4 regions of the Streptomyces sp. NPDC042638 genome follow, and region 3 is predicted to be linked to each of the others. Evidence: riboswitches for the same ligand, from Rfam matches in the RefSeq annotation. Region 3 holds a riboswitch; each other region holds the start of a gene.
The links. Region 3 has a riboswitch for thiamine pyrophosphate ahead of AB0B40_RS14450 (thiamine ABC transporter substrate-binding protein). Riboswitches for the same ligand answer to the same signal wherever they lie in the genome.
Positions count from the first base shown of each region.

Region 1: another riboswitch for thiamine pyrophosphate. It lies ahead of thiC (phosphomethylpyrimidine synthase ThiC); the one in region 3 lies ahead of AB0B40_RS14450 (thiamine ABC transporter substrate-binding protein).
Region 2: another riboswitch for thiamine pyrophosphate. It lies ahead of thiO (glycine oxidase ThiO); the one in region 3 lies ahead of AB0B40_RS14450 (thiamine ABC transporter substrate-binding protein).
Region 4: another riboswitch for thiamine pyrophosphate. It lies ahead of AB0B40_RS12125 (cytosine permease); the one in region 3 lies ahead of AB0B40_RS14450 (thiamine ABC transporter substrate-binding protein).

Region 1 is NZ_JBEZBT010000056.1:1,674-6,516, reverse strand. It holds gene AB0B40_RS31655 (hypothetical protein) at 1-164, shown strand, start outside; gene thiC (phosphomethylpyrimidine synthase ThiC) at 215-1,999, opposite strand; TPP riboswitch at 1,992-2,169, opposite strand; gene AB0B40_RS31645 (YibE/F family protein) at 2,241-3,665, shown strand; gene AB0B40_RS31640 (SsgA family sporulation/cell division regulator) at 3,754-4,191, opposite strand; gene AB0B40_RS31635 (IclR family transcriptional regulator C-terminal domain-containing protein) at 4,291-4,843, opposite strand, start outside.
Region 2 is NZ_JBEZBT010000034.1:11,422-16,264, reverse strand. It holds gene pknB (Stk1 family PASTA domain-containing Ser/Thr kinase) at 1-227, opposite strand, end outside; gene AB0B40_RS24820 (thiazole synthase) at 369-1,163, opposite strand; gene thiS (sulfur carrier protein ThiS) at 1,167-1,379, opposite strand; gene thiO (glycine oxidase ThiO) at 1,376-2,545, opposite strand; TPP riboswitch at 2,543-2,654, opposite strand; gene AB0B40_RS24805 (hypothetical protein) at 2,708-3,058, shown strand; gene AB0B40_RS24800 (FAD-dependent oxidoreductase) at 3,091-4,323, shown strand; gene AB0B40_RS24795 (Rv2175c family DNA-binding protein) at 4,388-4,753, shown strand.
Region 3 is NZ_JBEZBT010000014.1:62,109-66,951, forward strand. It holds gene AB0B40_RS14445 (iron ABC transporter permease) at 1-1,595, opposite strand, end outside; gene AB0B40_RS14450 (thiamine ABC transporter substrate-binding protein) at 1,643-2,725, opposite strand; TPP riboswitch at 2,805-2,912, opposite strand; gene rlmN (23S rRNA (adenine(2503)-C(2))-methyltransferase RlmN) at 2,936-4,042, opposite strand; gene AB0B40_RS14460 (cytochrome P450) at 4,140-4,843, opposite strand, start outside.
Region 4 is NZ_JBEZBT010000011.1:45,060-49,902, forward strand. It holds gene AB0B40_RS12105 (HAMP domain-containing sensor histidine kinase) at 1-587, shown strand, start outside; gene AB0B40_RS12110 (DUF2231 domain-containing protein) at 735-1,247, shown strand; gene AB0B40_RS12115 (PaaI family thioesterase) at 1,314-1,808, opposite strand; gene AB0B40_RS12120 (helix-turn-helix domain-containing protein) at 1,917-2,384, shown strand; TPP riboswitch at 2,537-2,632, shown strand; gene AB0B40_RS12125 (cytosine permease) at 2,622-4,022, shown strand; gene AB0B40_RS12130 (hypothetical protein) at 4,164-4,454, opposite strand; gene AB0B40_RS12135 (DUF5133 domain-containing protein) at 4,505-4,750, opposite strand.

The DNA of each region.
Region 1 (4,843 bases), on a different contig from region 3:
GCCACACGGCCCCGCCCGCACCGACCGGCCGCATACCGCGCCTGGGCTACGACCGTCCCGGCTTCAGCAGTCCCGACGACGGCACCGCGTCCGACCGGCCGAGCTTCACCAGCCCCGACTACACGAGCCCGGACTTCGGCGGCCCGGAGCACCGGCCCGAGTGACGGGCCGGCGTCATCGGACCGGGCGGCGCGTCGAGTTCACCGCATACGGTTCAGTCGGCGATCGGCAGGTACACCCGGTTGCCGGCAGCCGCGAACTCCTGCGACTTCTGCGCCATGCCCTCCTCGATCTCGGCCCGGCTGCCACCGTGCTCACGCCGGATGTCCTGCGAGATCTTCATGCTGCAGAACTTCGGGCCGCACATCGAGCAGAAGTGTGCCGTCTTGGCGGGCTCGGCCGGCAGGGTCTCGTCGTGGAACTCCCTGGCGGTGTCCGGGTCCAGGGCGAGGTTGAACTGGTCCTCCCAGCGGAACTCGAAGCGCGCGTCGGACAGTGCGTCGTCCCACTCCTGCGCACCGGGGTGCCCCTTGGCGAGGTCCGCCGCGTGAGCGGCGATCTTGTAGGTGATGACGCCGGTCTTGACGTCGTCCCGGTTGGGCAGGCCCAGGTGCTCCTTGGGAGTGACGTAGCAGAGCATCGCCGTGCCCCACCAGGCGATCATCGCGGCGCCGATGCCGGAGGTGATGTGGTCGTACGCCGGCGCGATGTCCGTGGTCAGCGGGCCGAGCGTATAGAACGGAGCTTCATCACAGATCTCCTGCTGAAGGTCGATGTTCTCCTTGATCTTGTGCATCGGGACGTGCCCCGGGCCCTCGATCATGGTCTGTACGTGGAAACGCTTGGCGATCCGGTTGAGTTCCCCGAGCGTCTTCAACTCCGCGAACTGCGCCGCGTCGTTGGCGTCGGCGATCGATCCCGGCCGCAGGCCGTCGCCCAGCGAGTACGTGACGTCGTAGGCGGCGAGGATCTCGCACAGCTCTTCGAAGTTCTCGTACAGGAACGATTCCTTGTGGTGTGCCAGGCACCACGCGGCCATGATCGAGCCGCCGCGCGAGACGATGCCGGTCTTGCGGTTGGCGGTGAGCGGGACATACGGCAGCCGGACGCCCGCGTGGACGGTCATGTAGTCCACGCCCTGCTCGGCCTGCTCGATGACGGTGTCCTTGTAGATGGCCCAGGTCAGTTCCTCGGCCTTGCCGTCGACCTTCTCCAGGGCCTGGTAGAGCGGCACCGTGCCGATGGGCACGGGGGAGTTGCGCAGCACCCACTCACGGGTGGTGTGGATGTTGCGGCCGGTGGACAGGTCCATGACCGTGTCGGCGCCCCAGCGGGTCGCCCAGGTCATCTTCTCGACCTCTTCCTCGATGGAGGACGTCACCGCGGAGTTTCCGATGTTGGCATTGACCTTCACCAGGAACCGCTTGCCGATGATCATCGGCTCGATCTCCGGGTGGTTGACGTTGGCCGGCAGCACGGCCCGGCCGGCCGCGATCTCCTCGCGGACCACCTCGGGCGAGACGTTCTCCCGGAGAGCCACGAACTCCACCTCCGGGGTGATCTCGCCGCGGCGGGCATACGCGAGCTGCGTCACCGCCTGGCCGCTGCGGCCCCGGCGCGGCTGGCGCGGGCGTCCGGGGAAGACCGCGTCCAGGTTCCGCAGCCCGCCGCGCGGTGAGGTGTGCTTGACCCCGTCGTCCTCGGGGCGGACCGGACGGCCCGCGTACTCCTCGGTGTCGCCGCGGGCGATGATCCAGTTCTCCCGCAGCGGCGACAGGCCCCTGCGGACGTCCGTGTCCGCGGACGGATCGGTGTACGGGCCCGAGGTGTCGTACAACGTGACCGACTGCCCGTTCGTGAGGTGCACCTGACGGACCGGCACGCGCACGTCGGGGCGCGAGCCTTCGACGTATGCCTTGTGCCAGCCGATGGACTTCCCGGCCTCCTCGGACTTCTCGTCCTGAACGGAGGCAGGCGTGCGTACGTCCTTGTTGGTCATGAGACCTACTCCCTACGCCGGCATTACCCGGTAACAGGTTCGGCGGTCGACGCAGCGGCTTCCGTCTGCCGATGTCTCCTGTGAAACAGCGCTCGTTCCACGTGAAACATCGCATCTACGGAGGTCAGCGCCCTCTCAGCCCGGTGCTCCGAGCTCCCGCGTGTGCAAAGGTGCCTCCACGCTAGCGTCATGTGTGGCGCGCTGAACAGTGGGCCCCACCGGTTCTTGGGATGATCGGGCGGTGACCAGGATGGAGCAGTACCCCTACCAGCCGCCCGAGCCGCACCACCGAGACGGCGCGTCACGGGGCACCGGGCACGGCCACCGTGCTCATGAGGGCGGCGGTGACGGCGGTCCCGGGCCCGGCCACTCGCATGGCCACAGCCACGGCCCCGCCGCGCCCGTCTCCCAGCACCTGCGCAAGGTCATCGCCGCGATCCTGGTCCCCTTCACCGCGGCTGTCCTGGTCGGCCTCGTGGTGCTCTGGCCCGGGCAAGCCCCCTCCCACAAGCGCACCGGCGTCGGCTTCGACCGGCAGACCCAGCAGGCCACGGTCACCCGGGTCGTCGAGGTCAGCTGCAAGTCGGTGAACGCCTCCGGCGGCCCCTCCACCGGCGACACCTCCACCGCCGAGGGCACGTCGGCGCAGCAACGGGGCGACGGCACCTGCAAGAAGGCGACCGTCCAAGTCGACACAGGGAAGGACAAGGGCCGTACGTTCACCGAGATCGTGCAGCCCGACCAGACGCGGCAGCTGCACCAGGGCGAGAAGGTCGTGGTCGCCTACGAGCCCTCGGCCCCGAAGGAACTGCAGTACGCGGTGACCGACGTGAACCGGCAGTTCCCGATGGCGCTGCTCGCGGGAATCTTCGCGGTGGCTGTCGTCCTGGTGGGCCGGCTGCGCGGTGTCATGGCGCTGGTCGCGCTGGCCGTGAGCTTCCTGGTGCTGACCCTGTTCATCCTCCCGGCGATCCTGGAAGGGGCGAATCCGCTGGTGGTGGCCGTGGTCGGAGCGAGCGCCATCATGCTGATCGCCCTGTACATGTGCCATGGCCTGTCGGCCCGTACGTCGGTGGCGGTGCTCGGCACGCTGGTCTCCCTCTCACTGATCGGAGTGCTCGGCTCGCTGTTCATCGGCTGGGCCGCGCTGACCGGCAACACGGACGACAGCACGGGCCTGATCCACGGCCTGTATCCGTCGATCGACATGAGCGGTCTGCTGCTGGCCGGCGTCATCATCGGTTCGCTCGGCGTCCTGGACGACGTGACGGTGACCCAGACATCGGCCGTCTGGGAACTGCACGAGGCCAACCCGTCGATGGGCTGGCGGGGGCTGTACCGGGCGGGTATCCGCATCGGCCGCGACCACATCGCCTCCGTGGTCAACACCCTGGTGCTCGCCTATGCCGGTGCAGCACTGCCGTTGCTGCTGCTGTTCTCGATCGCGCAGAGCAGCGTGGGGACCGTCGCCAACAGTGAGCTGGTGGCCGAGGAGATCGTGCGCACGCTGGTGGGCTCGATCGGCCTGGTCGCATCGGTCCCGGTCACCACGGCGCTGGCCGCGCTGGTCGTCTCGGCCGACCGCCCCGGCCCGGATGCCACGGCACCCGCCGGGGCCCGGCCCGCTCCGGCGCGCGGCGGCCGGGGACGGCGCCGGAAGCGGTGAGTACGGCACGGGCGCCATCCCCTGAAGAAGCGTTCCTGCAAGGTTTCCGGGTCCACGGTGGAGCGCCTGGCACCCCTGCCGCACAGCTTCAGCCGGCGCTCTGTTCCTCGGCCAGGATGCGGTCCAGAGCCTCGTCGAGGTGAGCGTCGAAGTCGGCCAGCGCACCCTCCTGACCGAGCGGCACGAGCTTGTCCGTGCGGTCGAGGAACGCCACCAGCGGCGGCGCCGACGAACGGAACAGGGCTTTGTCACCGCCGACCTGAAGCCTGATCAGCACCTCGCCCAGCACTTCGGAATCGGCGGGTGCGATACGCACGTCCCCCTCCCCGCACGGCCGGCCGACCCCGTCGATCAGCAGTTCGCGCCCGAAGGCCCAGGTCACCGGCGCGTCACCGGGAAGGTGAAAGGTGAGCCGCACGGCGTAGGGATCGTGGGTCTCGTAGCGCAACTCCACCGGGATGCGGAAGGAGAGCTCCTCCGACACGAGAAAGCTCATCATGACTTCTGCCTGTACGGACTCGCGCATCGCCTACCCCGTCATATGACGTCGACTGGCCGGGATTGATCCCTCTGACCGTGGACAAATCTTGCTCAACGTACACGACAGATCACAAGGAGTAAGTTTTCAGATACTGATAGAGAAGGTGAGCGTGCCCAGATGCCGCCCGATCCCGTCCTGCAGCCGACGAGCCGCGGGCAGCAGCCGGTCGGCCTGGTGGGCGGGAAGCGAGATGGCCACGGTGGCCGCGGTGGTGCCGACCGTGATCGGGACCGCCGCGCAGACCGTCCCGACCGCGTACTCCTGACGCTCCACCACCGGCTCCATCCGCCGCGTCCGAGCCAGCCGGCGCAGCAGCGCGTCGTTGTCCCGCACCGTGTACGGCGTGACGGTCCGCACCGGGTACCGGGCGAGATGGTCGCGTCGCGCGTCCTCGTCCAGCTGCGAGAGCAGACACTGACCGATCGCATGCGCATGGCCGGTCTCGCGGAAGTCCGCCCACTCCTGGACCGCGGGCGTTTGAAGGGAGTCGGAGACACACATGATCTCGATCTCGCCCTCCCGGTACATCGCGTAATACACCGGCGCACCGATGCAATCGCGCCAGTGCGCGAGCGTGTCCGCCACCGTGCTGCGACGTTTCTGCCGCGCTCCACTGGATCCCAGCCGCTCCGCCGCT
Region 2 (4,843 bases), on a different contig from region 3:
GGGTGGTCGAGCCGGGCGACGGACTTCGCCTCCCGGATGAACCGTTCGACGAAGGCCCCGTCGGAGGCCAGCGCCGGGTGCATCACCTTCAGCGCGAGAACGCGGTCCAGGCGGGTGTCCAGGGCCCGGTAGACCGTGGCCATCCCACCGGCCGCGATCCGCGCGTCCACGCGATACCTGCCGTCGAGCACCTGCCCGACGAGGGGGTCCTGAAGGGTCGTATCCACGAGAGGCGAGTCTACGAGCCGCGACCGGCACGGCCGCCCCGCCCACCGGCATCGGGGCGGGACTGCAGCCGACCTGTGACGCTACACACGCCCCCGCCCACCGCGTGGGCGGGGGCGAACAGGACGGGGCCGTATCTCCGGCTAGAACGCGGGGCGCTCGGGATCCAGTACGGCCAGGCCCTCCGTGGGAGACGACGCCTCCGCGAGATAGCGCCGCGGGATCCGCCCGGCCAGCCGGGCCAGCCGGCCCCCCTCCGCCGCGTGCCGCATCGCGGCGGCCATCCGCTCCGGCTCCTGCGCCCGCGTCACCGCCGACGCCAGCATCACCCCGGCACACCCCAGCTCCATCGCCAGCGCCACGTCGGACGCCGTACCCGCCCCCGCGTCCAGGATCACCGGCACGCGCGCGTGCTCCACGATCAGCTGGAAGTTGTGCGGATTGCGGATGCCGAGCCCGGAGCCGATCGGCGAACCGAGCGGCATGACCGCGGCGCAGCCGACGTCCTCCAGCTTCCGCGCGAGCACGGGATCGTCGTTGGTGTAGGGCAGCACCGTGAACCCGTCGTCGACCAGCGTCTCCGCCGCCTCCAGTGTCTCCACCGGGTCCGGCAGCAGCGTCCGCTCGTCGGCGATGACCTCCAGCTTGACCAGGTCCGTGCCCAGCGCCTCCCGGGCCAGCCGGGCGGTCAGCACGGCCTCGCCCGCGGTGAAACACCCCGCCGTGTTCGGCAGTACCCGGATACCGAGCCGCTCCAGCACCGACAGCACCGAGCCGTGCACGGAGGGGTCCACCCGGCGCATGGCCACCGTCGTCAGCTCGGTACCGGAGGCGATCAGCGCCCGCTCCAGCACCTCCAGGCTGGGCGCCCCGCCCGTACCCATGATCAGCCGGGACGAGAAGGCCAGTCCGCCGAGGACCAGGGGATCGTCAGCCATGGCTCAGCCTCCCTGCACGGCCGTGAGGACTTCGACGCGGTCGCCCTCGGCGAGGGCGGTCGTCGCCCACTGCGCGCGCGGGACGACGGTCTCGTTGACGGCGGCGGCCACCCCGCGCGGCGCCGCCGTGAGCCTGCGGACCAGCGCGTCCAGCGCGGTGCCGGCGGCGACCTGGAGGGGTTCACCGTTGACGGAGATCGTGACGGAGAGGTTCATGCGGATCGCTCCAGCCGTTCCATGGGCGCGGCGCCGAACCGCCGCGGGGTGAAGGCGCGCGCCTCCTCGGGCAGTCCACCGGTGACCAGCGCATGCGCCAGCACGTCCCCGGTGACCGGGGTGAGCAGCACGCCGTTGCGGTAGTGCCCCGTGGCCAGCAGCAGCCCGGCCAGGCCGGACGGGCCGAGCAGCGGCGCGTTGTCGGGGGAGCCGGGGCGCAGCCCGGCCCGGGTCTCGGTGAGCGGCAGCTCGGTGATGCCGGGCACCAGCTCGTGGGCGTCCCGCAGCAGCTGGTACACGCCCCCCGCCGTGACCGTCGTGTCCCAGCCCAGCTCCTCGCTGGTGGCGCCGACCACGAGTTCGCCGTTCTCCCGGGGCACGAGGTAGACATGGCTGCCGCGCACCACGGCCCGCACGGTCCGGCTCAGGAACGGCGCGTACCGGCGCGGCACGGCCAGCCGCAGCACCTGTCCCTTGACCGGCCGCACCGGCGGCAGCACCTCGGCCGGCACGCCCGCGAGGCGCCCGCTCAGGCTTCCGGCGGCCAGCACCACCTGCTCCGCGCGCAGTGCGGTGCCGTCCCCCGTGGTGATCCCGACGGCCCGGTCCCCCGCCACGTCCAGCCGCTCCGCGCGGACGCGGTGGAAGACCACACCGGCCCGCTCGCACGCGGCCACCAGGGCCGCCGCCAGCCGGCGCGGGTCGATCTGGTGGTCGCCGTCGACCCGCAGTCCGCCGCGCACCCCCGGCGCGAGCATCGGCTCCAGCCGCCGGCACTCCCGTCCGGACAGCCACTCCGACTCCAGGCCCGAGCGCTGCTGGAGCGCGTGCAGTTCGCGCAGGCCGGCGCGGTCGTCGGCGTCCAGGGCGACGGCGAGGGTGCCGCAGCGGCGATAGCCGAGGTCGTGGCCGGTCAGTTCGGTCAGCTCGGCCGTGAACGCCGGATAACGGCGGGCCGACTCCAGGTTCAGGGCGAGCAGGGTCTCCTCGCCGTAGTGCAGCTCGGTGACCGCGGCCAGCATCCCGGCCGCCACCTGCGCGGCCCCGCCCCCGGGCTCGGGGTCCACCACGGAGGTGACGAGCCCGCGCTGCGCCGCGCGCCAGGCCGTGACCAGGCCGATGATTCCGCCCCCGATGACGAGGACGTCGGACGTACGTGACGACATGGGCGTCCAGCCCCTCCCTTCGCCGGCATGACCCGGATCAGGTTCGTACGGTCGGAGGCCGCCAGCCTCCCTCTCAGCCCGGTGCGTCCGGGCTCCCGCGAGTGCTTGTACGGTGGCCACCCTAGCCCGCGGACCTCGTCACTCGTAAGGGAGCCCCGATTCATGGCCCGGTCGCTCGACGGACTGACCTTCGCCCCCGTGTCCGACCAGGCCCCAGGTCAGGTGGGTACCCGCACCCGGTTCGCCTACCACGAGAAGGACGGCGAGGTCTGGGCCGAGTACGCGGGCGGCGACGTCGTACGCGGCCACCTGGTCGGCACCCGGGAGGGCGACCAGGTGGACTTCCGGTACGTGCAGCTCAGGACCGACGGGACGACCGCCTCGGGGCACTGCGTGTCCACGGTCGTGGAGCTGCCGGACGGACGCGTGCGGCTGGCGGAGACCTGGGAGTGGGAGTCCCGGCCGGGCTCCGGCACCAGCGTTGTGGAGCAGGTCACCGAGCCCGCCCCCTGACTGACGCTCAGTCATGTGTCTAAGGTGATCGGGTGAGCGAGCAGACAGCGGAAGAAGGCACGTCACAGGGACGGCGCGTGGTCGTCGTCGGCGCGGGCATGGCCGGGGTGCAGACCGCGGTCGCGCTGCGGGAACAGGGCTTCCGGGGCCCTGTGACCGTCATCGGCGCCGAACCGCACCAGCCGTACGACCGGCCGCCGCTGTCCAAGGCGGTGCTGCTCGGCAAGGCCGAGGGCTCCGCGTTCGACGTGGACTTCGAGTCCCTCGGCGTCGAGCTGCGGCTCGGCTGCGAGGTGTACGGCCTCAGGCCCGCCGCGCGCGAGCTGGACACCGAGACGGGCCCGGTGCCGTACGACGTCCTGGTCCTCGCCACCGGCGCCGAACCGGTCATGCTGCCCGGCACCGAGGGCGTGCCGGGGGTCCATCTGCTGCGCACCCTGGACGACGCCGAGCGGCTGCGGCCCGTGCTCGCCCGGCAGCACGACATCGTGGTGGTGGGCGCCGGCTGGATCGGCGCCGAGTTCGCCACCGCCGCCCGCGAGGCCGGCTGCGCGGTGACCGTGGTGGAGGCCGCCGACCACCCGCTCGCCGGGGCCCTGCCCGCCGAGGTCGCCGCGCCCATGACCGCCTGGTACGCCGACAGCGGTACGGAGCTGCGCACCCACGCGCGCGTGGAGCGCGTCGAGCCCGGCGCGGTGGTGCTCGCCGACGGCACCCGGCTGCCCGCGGGCGCCGTCGTCGTCGGCATCGGGGCCCGGCCCGCCACCGGCTGGCTGGCGGGCTCCGGCATCGCCCTGGGCGCGCACGGCGACGTCCTCGCCGACGCCCGGCTGCGCACCTCCCTGGCGGACGTGTACGCCGTCGGCGACTGCGCGTCCTTCCCCTCGGCCCGCTACGGCGAACGGCTCCTCGTCCACCACTGGGACAACGCCCTGCAGGGCCCGCGCACGGTCGCCGCGAACATCCTCGGCGAGACCCCGGCCGTCTACGACCCGGTGCCGTACTTCTGGTCCGAGCAGTTCGGCCGGTTCGTGCAGTACGCCGGACACCATGCCGCGGCCGACCGCGTGGTCTGGCGCGGTGATCCGGCGGGCCCCTCCTGGACGGTGTGCTGGCTGCGCGAGGAGCGCCTGGTGGCCCTGCTGGCCGTCGGCCGGCCGCGTGATCTGGCCCAGGGCCGCCGGCTGATCGAGGCGGGCCGCCACATGGACTCCGAGGCTCTGTCCGAGCCGGCCCGCCCCCTGAAGGACGCCACCGCCGACTAGCGCGTCCTCCCAGGTGGACCCGCCTGGCTTCCGACTGTCGGTGGGGGATGGCAGGCTTGTCCCCGTGACCGAGATTGACGCAAAAATCGATGCTCTCGTCCCCGCCTGGCTCACGCTCCCCGACATCGCCGAACAGTTCGGCGTCGAGGTGACGCGCGTCCGGCAGCTGGTCAAGGAGGGCCAGCTGATCGCCGTACGCCGAGGTGAGAACCGGGCGCTGCACGTCCCCGCCGCCTTCATCGACGGGGACAAGGTCGTCAAGGGCCTGTCCGGGACCCTGACGCTCCTGCGGGACGACGGCTTCACGGACGAAGAGATGATCGAGTGGCTCTTCACCCCCGACCCGACCCTGCCCGGCACCCCCGCGCAGGCCCTGAGCGAGAATCGCGGCACGGAGGTGAAGCGCCGCGCCCAGGCGCTCGCCGTCTGAGGCCGACCCGCATCAGGGGGCGGCGTGCTGGACCGAGCCCGCACGCCGCCCGCGGAACCACCAGGCACACCGACCACGGGGGAACCCACG
Region 3 (4,843 bases):
TCCCCCGTCCGGTCGGTGCGGAGCCGCTCCAGGATGAGCAGCGCGGCGGCGCACACCACCATCAGAATGGTCGAAAGGGCCATCGCCTGGCCGTAGTTGAGGTCCCCGGCGCGACTGAGCAGCCGGGCCACGGCGACCGGGAGGGTGGGGTTGTCGGGCCGGGCGATGAACACGGTCGCCCCGAACTCCCCGAGCGACACGGCGAACGCGAACCCGGCCGCGACCAGCAGCGCCCGCCGCACCAGCGGCAGGTCCACCTCCCGCCAGACCCGCCAGGGCGAGGCCCCGAGCACGGCCGCCGCCTCCCTGAGCCGGCCGTCCACCGCCCGCAGCACGGGCAGCATGGTCCGCACCACGAAGGGGGCGCCGACCAGCGCCTGGGCGAGCGGCACCAGGATCCAGGACTGGCGCAGGTCCAGCGGCGGCTTGTCGAGTGCGATCAGGAAGCCGAAGCCGACGGTCACCGCGGAGACGCCGAGCGGCAGCATCAGCAGCGCGTCGAAGCCCCGCACCAGCCGTCCCGCGTCCCGGCGGGCCAGCGCGGCGGCGGCGAGACCTCCGATCACCACGGCGATGGCCGTGGCGGCGACGGCGTACTCCAGCGAGGTCCACACGGCGTGCACGGGCGCCACGAGGAACGTACCGCCGTCCGCGTCGGTCAGCGCCCGGTAGTAGCCGAAGCCGTCCGCGTCCAGCGAGCGCCGGACGAGGACGCCGAGCGGCAGGACCAGCAGCAGGGCGATGGTGACGAGGACCCCGGCGAGCAGCGCCCGCTGACCGGCCCCGCGGGGCCGGCGCGCGGTCACCGCGGCGTCGACCAGCCGCAGGGCGGTCTCCCGGCGCCGTACCGTCCAGGCGTGCACGGCGAGGATCGCGCCGACGGCGGCGAACTGGACGAGGGTGAGGACGGCGGCCGTGGACAGGTCGAGCATTTCGGAGGTCTGCCGGTAGATCTCCACTTCGAGGGTGGAGAAGGCGGGGCCGCCGAGCACCTGCACGACACCGAAGGAGGTGAAGGTGAACAGGAACACCATCAGCGCGGCGGCGGCCACCGCGGGCGCGAGGGCCGGCAGCGTGACCTTGCGCCAGGCCGACAGCGGGGAGGCGCCCAGCATCCGCGCGGCCTCCTCCTGCCGGGGGTCGAGCTGGGCCCACAGCCCCCCGACCGTGCGGACGACGACCGCGTAGTTGAAGAAGACGTGGGCCAGCAGGATGGCCCACACCGTGGTGTCCAGCCGTACGCCCCACAGCTCGTCCAGCAGCCCGCCGTGCCCGACGAGGGCGAGGAACGCGCTGCCGACGACGACGGTCGGCAGCACGAACGGAACCGTCACCACCGCCCGCAGCACCTGCTTGCCGGGGAAGTCGAGCCGGGCGAAGACGTAGGCGGCGGGCAGCGCCAGCAGCAGGGTGAGGGCGGTGGAGGCGAGCGCCTGCCAGGTGGTGAACCACAGCACGTGCCGGATGTCCGGCTGCGTGACGACGTCCGCGATCCGCCCGAACCGCCAGGCGCCGTCCGCCTTCAGCCCGCGCGCGACGATCGCGGCCACCGGCCAGGCGAAGAACAGCGCGAAGAACGCGACGGGCAGGGCCATCAGCCCGAGCCGTGCCGCGCTCCCCCGCAGATCCCTGACGCGGGCGGCTACTTCAGTACGAGCGACGTCCACGACTTGACCCACTGGTCGCGGTTGGCGGCGATCCTGTCGGGCGCCATGGTCTCGGGGTGCTCGGCGGCCGGCCCGTACTCGGTGAACTCGGCGGGCACCTTCGCGCCGCGCACCACCGGGTAGACGTACATGTTCAGCGGCATGTCCTCCTGGAACTCCCGGGAGACCAGGAAGTCGACGAACGCCTTGGCTCCCTTGGTGTTCCGGGCGTTGCTGAGCACCCCGGCGAACTCGGTCTGCCGGAAGCAGGTGCCGCTCACCACACCCGTCGGCGCGGTGGCGGGCCGCTTCTTGGCGTAGATGACCTCGGCGGGCGGGGAGGAGGCGTACGACACCACGAGCGGCCGGTCGCCGCCGGCCTTCCTGCCGCCGGAGGATCCGGAGAACTCCTGGGAGTAGGCCTGCTCCCAGCCGTCGACGACCTTGACGCCGTTGGCCTTCAGCTTCTTCCAGTAGTCCTGCCAGCCGTTGTCGCCGTACCGTGCGGCGCTGCCGAGCAGGAAGCCGAGGCCCGGCGAGGAGGTGGCCGCGTTCTCGGTGACGAGGAGGTTCTTGTACCGCGGCTCGGTCAGGTCGGCGAAGGAGCGCGGCGGGGTCAGCTTGTGCTCGCTGAAGTAGGCCTTGTCGTAGTTGACGCAGATGTCGCCGTAGTCGACGGGCGTGACCCGGTGCCTGTCCTTGTCGAGCTGGTAGGCGGCGCCGACCGTGCCGAGGCCCTTGGCCGTGTACGGCTGGAACAGGCCGTTGTCGAGGGCCCGGGACAGCAGGGTGTTGTCGACGCCGAAGAAGACGTCGCCCTGCGGGTTGTCCTTGGTCAGGACGGCCTTGTTGACGGCCTGCCCGGCGTCGCCGTCCTTGAGGACCCTGACCTTGTATCCGGACCGCTTCTCGAAGTCCCTGAGCACGTTCTTGGAGACGGCCCACGAGTCGTGGCTGACCAGGGTCACGGTCCCGGGGTCCAAGGAGCCGTTGCCGTCGGACGACCCGCACCCGGTCAACGCGGGCAGGGCGAGCAGGCCGAGCCCGGCCGCCACGGCCACGAAGGTCTTGTTGTGCACTGGATGTCCTCCTGGGGTTGGCCAGGAAGAGACGCGGCCCTGCCCGGGCTCCCGAGGGGGCCCGGGCAGGGCGCAACAGCTTGAGTGGTGACCGAACTTCCTACCCAGAATGACCTGGGCGAGGTTCAGAGGGTCTGCGGCCCGGTTGCCGCACTCTCAGCGCTGTGGCGCTCCCCTGTCGGAATATGAAGATGTGTGGACGTGGCCAGATTACCGCTCGGTGGCCGCGAGCTGACCACAGGCTCCGTCGATCTCCTGACCACGGGTGTCCCGGATCGTCACGGGCACCCCGTGCGCGGCGATGGCCTCGACGAACGCCTTCTCGTCCTCCGGCCGCGACGCGGTCCACTTCGACCCCGGCGTGGGGTTCAGCGGGATGAGGTTGACGTGCACGGGCTTGCCCCGCAGCAGCCGGCCGAGCCGGTCGCCGCGCCAGGCCTGGTCGTTGATGTCCCGGATGAGGGCGTATTCGATGGACAGCCGGCGCCCGCTCTTCTCGACGTACTCGAACCCGGCGTCCAGCACCTCGCGCACCTTCCACCGCGTGTTCACGGGGACGAGGGTGTCGCGCAGCTCGTCGTCGGGGGCGTGCAGGGAGATCGCGAGCCGGCACTTGAAGCCCTCGTCGGCGAACCGGTGGATGGCCGGCACCAGCCCGACGGTCGAGACGGTGATCCCGCGCTGGGACAGCCCCAGGCCGTCCGGAGCGGGGTCGGTGAGCGCCCGGATGGCGTCGGCCACCCGCTTGTAGTTGGCGAGCGGCTCGCCCATCCCCATGAAGACGATGTTGGACAGCCGCGCCGGTCCGCCCGGCACCTCCCCGTCCCGCAGCGCCCGCATCCCGTCCACGATCTGGTGGACGATCTCCGCGGTGGACAGGTTACGGTCCAGCCCCGCCTGCCCGGTCGCGCAGAACGGGCAGTTCATCCCGCATCCGGCCTGCGAGCTGATGCACATGGTGACCCGGTCCGGATACCGCATCAGCACCGACTCGACGAGGGTCCCGTCGAACAGCCGCCACAGCGTCTTGCGGGTGGTCCCCTGGTCGGTCGACAGGTGCCGGACGACGGTCATCAGCTCCGGAAGCAGCGCCTCCTGGAGCTTGGCGCGCGAACCGGCGGGGATGTCGGTCCACTGCTCCGGGTCGTGCGCGTACCGCGCGAAGTAGTGCTGCGCGAGCTGCTTGGCACGGAACGGCTTCTCACCGATCTCGGCCACCGCGTCCTTGCGCTCGGCGGGCGTGAGGTCGGCGAGATGCCGCGGCGGCTTCTTGGCTCCGCGCGGGGCGACGAAAGTGAGTTCTCCGGGCTTAGGCATGGCCTTACCAGTGTCGCAGATCCAATCGGGTGGCCTGCCGGGCCGGTGCGCACGTCGTTCGTCGTCCGTTGACGGCCGCGGGCACGCGGGGTTGCCGTCACCACGTCACGGGCAGGTTCCTCGGTCCGCGGATCAGGCCCTGGAGCTGGAATCCGACCTCCGCGGGGGGCACGGCGAGCCGGATGCCGGGGAAGCGGGACAGGACGGAGCCGATCATGACCTCCGCCTCTATGCGGGCCATGACGGCGGCGAGGCAGTGGTGCGGGCCGTGGCCGAAGGCGACGTGGGGGGCGTCCTCGCGGTCGAAGTCCAGGGCGTCGGGGTCGGGGAACGTCCCGGGGTCGCGGTTGGCGGCGACGTAGGCGTTGTAGACCACGTCACCGGCGCGGATCAGCCGGCCGCGGATCTCGACGTCCTCGGTGGCCACCCGGGGGATGCCGACGCCGTTGCGGTGCGGGACGTAGCGGAACAGCTCCTCCACCGCCCGGGGCAACAGGTCCGGCTCGCGGCGCAGCCGGTCCAGGTGTCCGGGGTGGGTGAGCAGCGCGTACATCATCGAAGCGCTGTTGCTGCGGACCGCGTGGCCGCCGCTGACCTGGACGGCGATGGCGAGGGAGAGCGCCTCGTCTTCGGTGATCTCGCCCGTGGCGGCGGCCTGCGCCAGCACCCCGGCCAGGTCCTCGCCGGGATCGTCGCGGCGGCTCCGGAGCAGCTCGGCGATCAGGGCCCGGGTGGCCCCGGCGGCCTCCTGGGCGCGCTCGCGGGATTCGGCGCCTGCGGACAGCAGGGCCTCGCCCGTCG
Region 4 (4,843 bases), on a different contig from region 3:
TACCGCCGGAGATCACCCGGGCCCTGCAGCGCATCTCGGCGGAATCCGCCCGCATGGGCGAGATGGTCGACGACCTGCTGCTGCTCGCCCGCCTCGACGCCGGCCGCCCGCTGGAACGCGGCCCCGTCGACCTCACCCACCTGGTCCTGGACGCGGTCACCGACGCCCGCGCGGCCGGCCCCGAGCACCGCTGGACCCTGGACCTGCCCGAGGACCCGGTGACCGTCCCGGGCGACGCCCACCGTCTCCAGCAGGTGCTGGCCAACCTGCTGGCCAACGCCCGTCTGCACACGCCTGCCGGCACGAAGGTCACGGTGACCCTGGAGACCGACGGCGACGAGGCGCTCCTCTCCGTCCACGACGACGGCCCCGGCGTCCCCCGAGACGTCCAGCCGACCGTCTTCGAACGCTTCACCCGAGCCGAACACCGCCGCCTGCCCGGCGCTTCCGGCGGCGGATCGGGCCTGGGACTGTCGATCGTGGCGGCGGTGGCGCAGGCCCACGCGGGGAGCGTGGGCCTGGAGAGCGGACCGGGCTCCACGACCTTCACGGTCCGCTTGCCCCGGTGGACGCGGCGGCCGACGTGATCACGCGTGCCGGGCAGCGGTGGCGCCGCAGCGACGTCGGTGCGAATTGCGAATGGGGAGGCTCCCGCCGGCTCGATCGGCTGAGAGGCAACTGAGAGGTGTCTGTGCCAGTCTGGCGCGCCCGACACCGATTCCAGGAGCCCTTGGATGACTCTGATCAACGGTCTGCCCGCCCATGTGCTGCTCGTCCACGTGGTCGTCGTGCTGATACCCCTCACCGCGCTGGCCCTGGTGACGGCCGCGCTGTGGCCGGGCGCCGCCCGGCGCCTGGGTGTCCTGCTCCCGGCCGTCGCCCTCGTGTCCCTGGTCAGCGTGCCGCTGACCACGCAGGCAGGCGAATGGCTGGAGCGGCACGTCGACGACGACGCGCTCGTACGGCGGCACACCGAGCTCGGTGACGGGCTGCTGCCGTGGGCGGTGGGCCTGTTCGTGCTGGCGGCGGTGGTCTGGTGGGCGGGGCGGCGCGCTGCGGCGGAGCCCGGGCAGGGCCGCGGCACCCGCTGGGCCGCCCTGCCGGTGCGGATCGCCGTCGGCGTGCTCTCGCTCGCGGTTGCCGTGGGGGCGGTCGTGGACGTCTACCGGATCGGCGACTCCGGAGCCAGGGCCGCCTGGCACGACGCCTACTCGAAGGAGGCGACAGGGGCGGGGCACGGCTCCTGATCACGCGCCGGCCGTCCCGTTCCCCCTGCGGGCCCTGCCTCCAGGGGGTCCGGAAGATCCGGTCGGTCAGGCGGCGGGCGTCGGGAACAGCATGCAGGTGCTGGTGGCGTGTGCGAGGAGGCGGTCCGTCCCGTCGTACAGGCGGGCTTCGGCGAGTGCCGTGCGGCGGCCGCTGCTCAGGACACCGCCGACGGCACGGACCGGTCCGGTGTCCACCGTGACCGGGCGCAGGAACTTCACCGTGAGGTCGAGCGACGTATAGCCCATGCCGGGCGGGAGCGTGGACTGCACCGCGCAGCCGGCCGCCGAGTCGAGCAGGGTCGCGTAGATGCCGCCGTGCACACTGCCGATGGGGTTGTAGTGCTCCTCGCCGGGGATCAGGCGGAACACCGCGCGCCCGTGGGCGACCTCCTCGAGGGTGAAGCCCAGGGTGGCTCCGACGGGCGGTGCGGGCAGCCGGCCCGCGGCGATCTCCTGGAGGAACTCCAGCCCCGACCGCTCGCCGACAGCGGCCGCCGAGATCGCGGGGTCCTCCCAGTCGTACGTTCGCGACCGTCCCATCAGGCTCTGCCTCCACATCCCCGACCATCTGGCTTCGTTCTGCGAAGTTAGCCGTGGCCGAGGCTGACTGTCAATGACAAAGCCAGGCGGCTTCTCTACGATGACGGGATGAAGTGGCTGGAGATGAGCACCGAGAACTGCACGGTCCAGCGCACCCTCGACCTGGTCGGCGAGAAGTGGACCTTGCTGATCGTGCGTGACGCCTTCAACGGGGTGCGCCGCTTCGACGACTTCCGCCGCCACGTGGGACTGTCGGAGGCGGTGCTCGCCGACCGGCTCCGCAAGCTGGTCTCGGCCGGGATCCTGCGGACCGTCCCGTACCGGGAGGAGGGCAGCCGGACCCGCCGGGAGTACCGCCTCACCGGCAAGGGCCGGGACCTGTGGCCGGTCCTCGTGGCGCTGCGGCAGTGGGGCGACGCCCATGCCGCCGGTCCCGACGGGCCGACGCTCGACATCCGGCACAGCGACTGCGGGGCGCCGGTCCAGGTGGTGGTCGAGTGCTCGCGGGAACACGCCGCGCTCACCTTGACCGACGTCACCGTGGAGCCGGGGCCCGGGGCCCGTCCGCTGGCCTGAAGCCGCCCGGCGCGGTGCGTGCACGCACCGCCGGGCAGCGCCGTCGGCCGTCGGACCGCCACGGCCGTGCCGCGTCCGCACTCACACGGCTCTGCGTACGCTCCCCTCCCCCGCCCGGTGCCGGTCACCGGCTCGGGCTATCCTGGCCGCCGTACCTGGACACGGGGTGCCCCCGCACGGGGGCTGAGATCACACCCGTTGAACCTGAACCAGTTAGGACTGGCGGAGGGATGTCACATGTCGTTGCCGTATGCCCATGAAGAGACGGCCGTCGCCGAGGCGCAGCGCGTCTTCGACGGGCGGATGCCGACGGCTCCCGGGGATCTGCGGGTGGAGGCGCGCGGCATCACGCCGGTGCCCGAGGACGCCCGCTACGGCAGCCCCCGGCGGCTGTTCACCGTGTGGTTCGCACCCAACCTGACCATGACCGGCGTGTTCACGGGCACCGTCGGCGCGGCCCTGGGACTGGACTTCGCCACGGCGCTGCTCGCCGTGGTGCTCGGCACCCTGCTCGGTGCGGTGCCCACCGCCTACCTGGGGACCTGGGGCAGCCAGACCGGGGCGGGTCAACTGCCGCTCGCGAAGCTGGCGTTCGGCCGCGGCGTCGTCCTGCCGGGCGCCCTGCAGTGGCTGTCGTCCATCGCCTGGGACGCGCTCATCGGTCTGTTCGGCGGGGACGCGCTGGCCCAGCTGTTCGGCTGGCCCTTCTGGTTGGGCGTCCTGGTGATGCTGGCGGCCCAGGGGGCGCTGGGCGTGCTCGGCTACGAGGCGATCCACCGCCTGCAGACGGTGATGACCTTCGCGCTCGCCGCGTCGCTCGCCGCTCTCGCGATGAAGCTCGTGCACGGCACCCACCCCGCGACGGCCGCGGCCGTGCACGGCGCCGACCGGGCGGGCGCGTTCGTGCTGACCTGCACCATCGCTCTGAGTCTCGCCCTCTCGTGGGCCCCGTACGCCAGCGATTTCAGCCGCTACCTGCCGCGGACGGCGTCCCGTCCGCGCATGTTCTGGTGCACCCTGCTCGGCGTCGGCGTGTCCTTCGTCGCGGTGCAGGCACTCGGCCTGTGGGGCGCCGCGCAGTTCACGGACCAGACCGCCCGCGGGGTGGACCGGCTGCTCGGTGGTGGCGCGCTCGGCGCGTTCGGACTCCTCGCGGTCGCGCTCGCGGCACTGTGCAGCAACGCCATGAACGACTACAGCGGGTCGCTGGCGCTGCAGACCGTGGGCGTGCGCCTGCCGCGGCCGGTGGCTGCCGCGCTCGCCGCCGTCCTCGGTTTCCCGCTCGTCCTGTGGATGCACGCCGCCGACACCACCGCCCGTTTCCAGAACGTGCTGCTGTTCGTCGGCTACTGGATCCCCGCGTTCGTCGCGATCGTGATCGTCGACTGGGTGGTCCGCGCCCGGGCCCGCGACGGCCGCCCCGTCGACCTGGCGGCGGAGACGGCGGCACCGCAGCCGTGGTGGCCGGCCGTCGCCGCGTTCGTCGCCGGTTTCGCCGCGGCGGTACCGTTCATGAGCACCAGCCTGTACGTCGGCCCGGTCGCCCGGGCCCTGCACGGCGCCGACCTCGCCTACCCCGTGGCTTTCCTGGCGGCGCTGCTCGTCTACGCGCCGTTGCGCGTACCGCGCCGGGTCTGACCGCGCCGCACGCGCCGCGGGGAAGCCGACGTGCACCCGGTGGCGCGGTCCTCGGGCGCAGGGGCGGCAGGGACACCAGGAAGCAGGTCGCCGCCGGTGACGAGTGCGCCACCGCAGACGGCTGGACGCGGGGCGGCGCCCTCAGTCGTCCGGGTTGAGCTCCGTGTACACCAGCTCGACCAACTCGTCGGCCTCGGGCGTCCGGGAGTCGTCGGAGACCTCGTAGTACCCGCCCAGAGTGGAGATCACGTTCTTCTGAGAGCTGTCGTACTCATGGAGACGGTCTTTGCGCTCCTGGGCGGTCTCGGGGTGGGGGATCTGCCACCACCACACCTTGTGCCGGATCTCGTCCTTCGACAAAGGCCCGTTCAGGACGATGTCCCTGCCCTGGACCTTGCCCGTGATCCTGCGGGAGCTCGCATCGGTGGCCATGGGCCGTATTGTCCTCTCGCCAAAGGGGAAGCCGCTGACGTCTGTTCAGGTCAGGCGGCCAGGATCTGGGTCGCCTTGGCGGCGGCATGACGGTCCGCCCGCAGCTGTTCCAGGAGGACGTCGGCCGCGGCGAGGGCCTGGTCCACCGACCGGGTACCGGTCATGACGCACAACGTGTAGGAGGCGTCCTCCAGTTCCCGGCCCGTCCGGAGGGTGGGCTGCAGGTCATGGCGGAAGCGGGCTTCGGCGAAGCGGGCCAGCACCGCGCGCAGGTTCTTCTCCGCAGGCAGCAACACAGCGACAACCTTCCTCGAAAGGCGGGCCGTCGTATCCGGCCCGCGACACCCACGAGCGCACACCCGTCAGGTGGCCACAGTTGGGACGAAGCA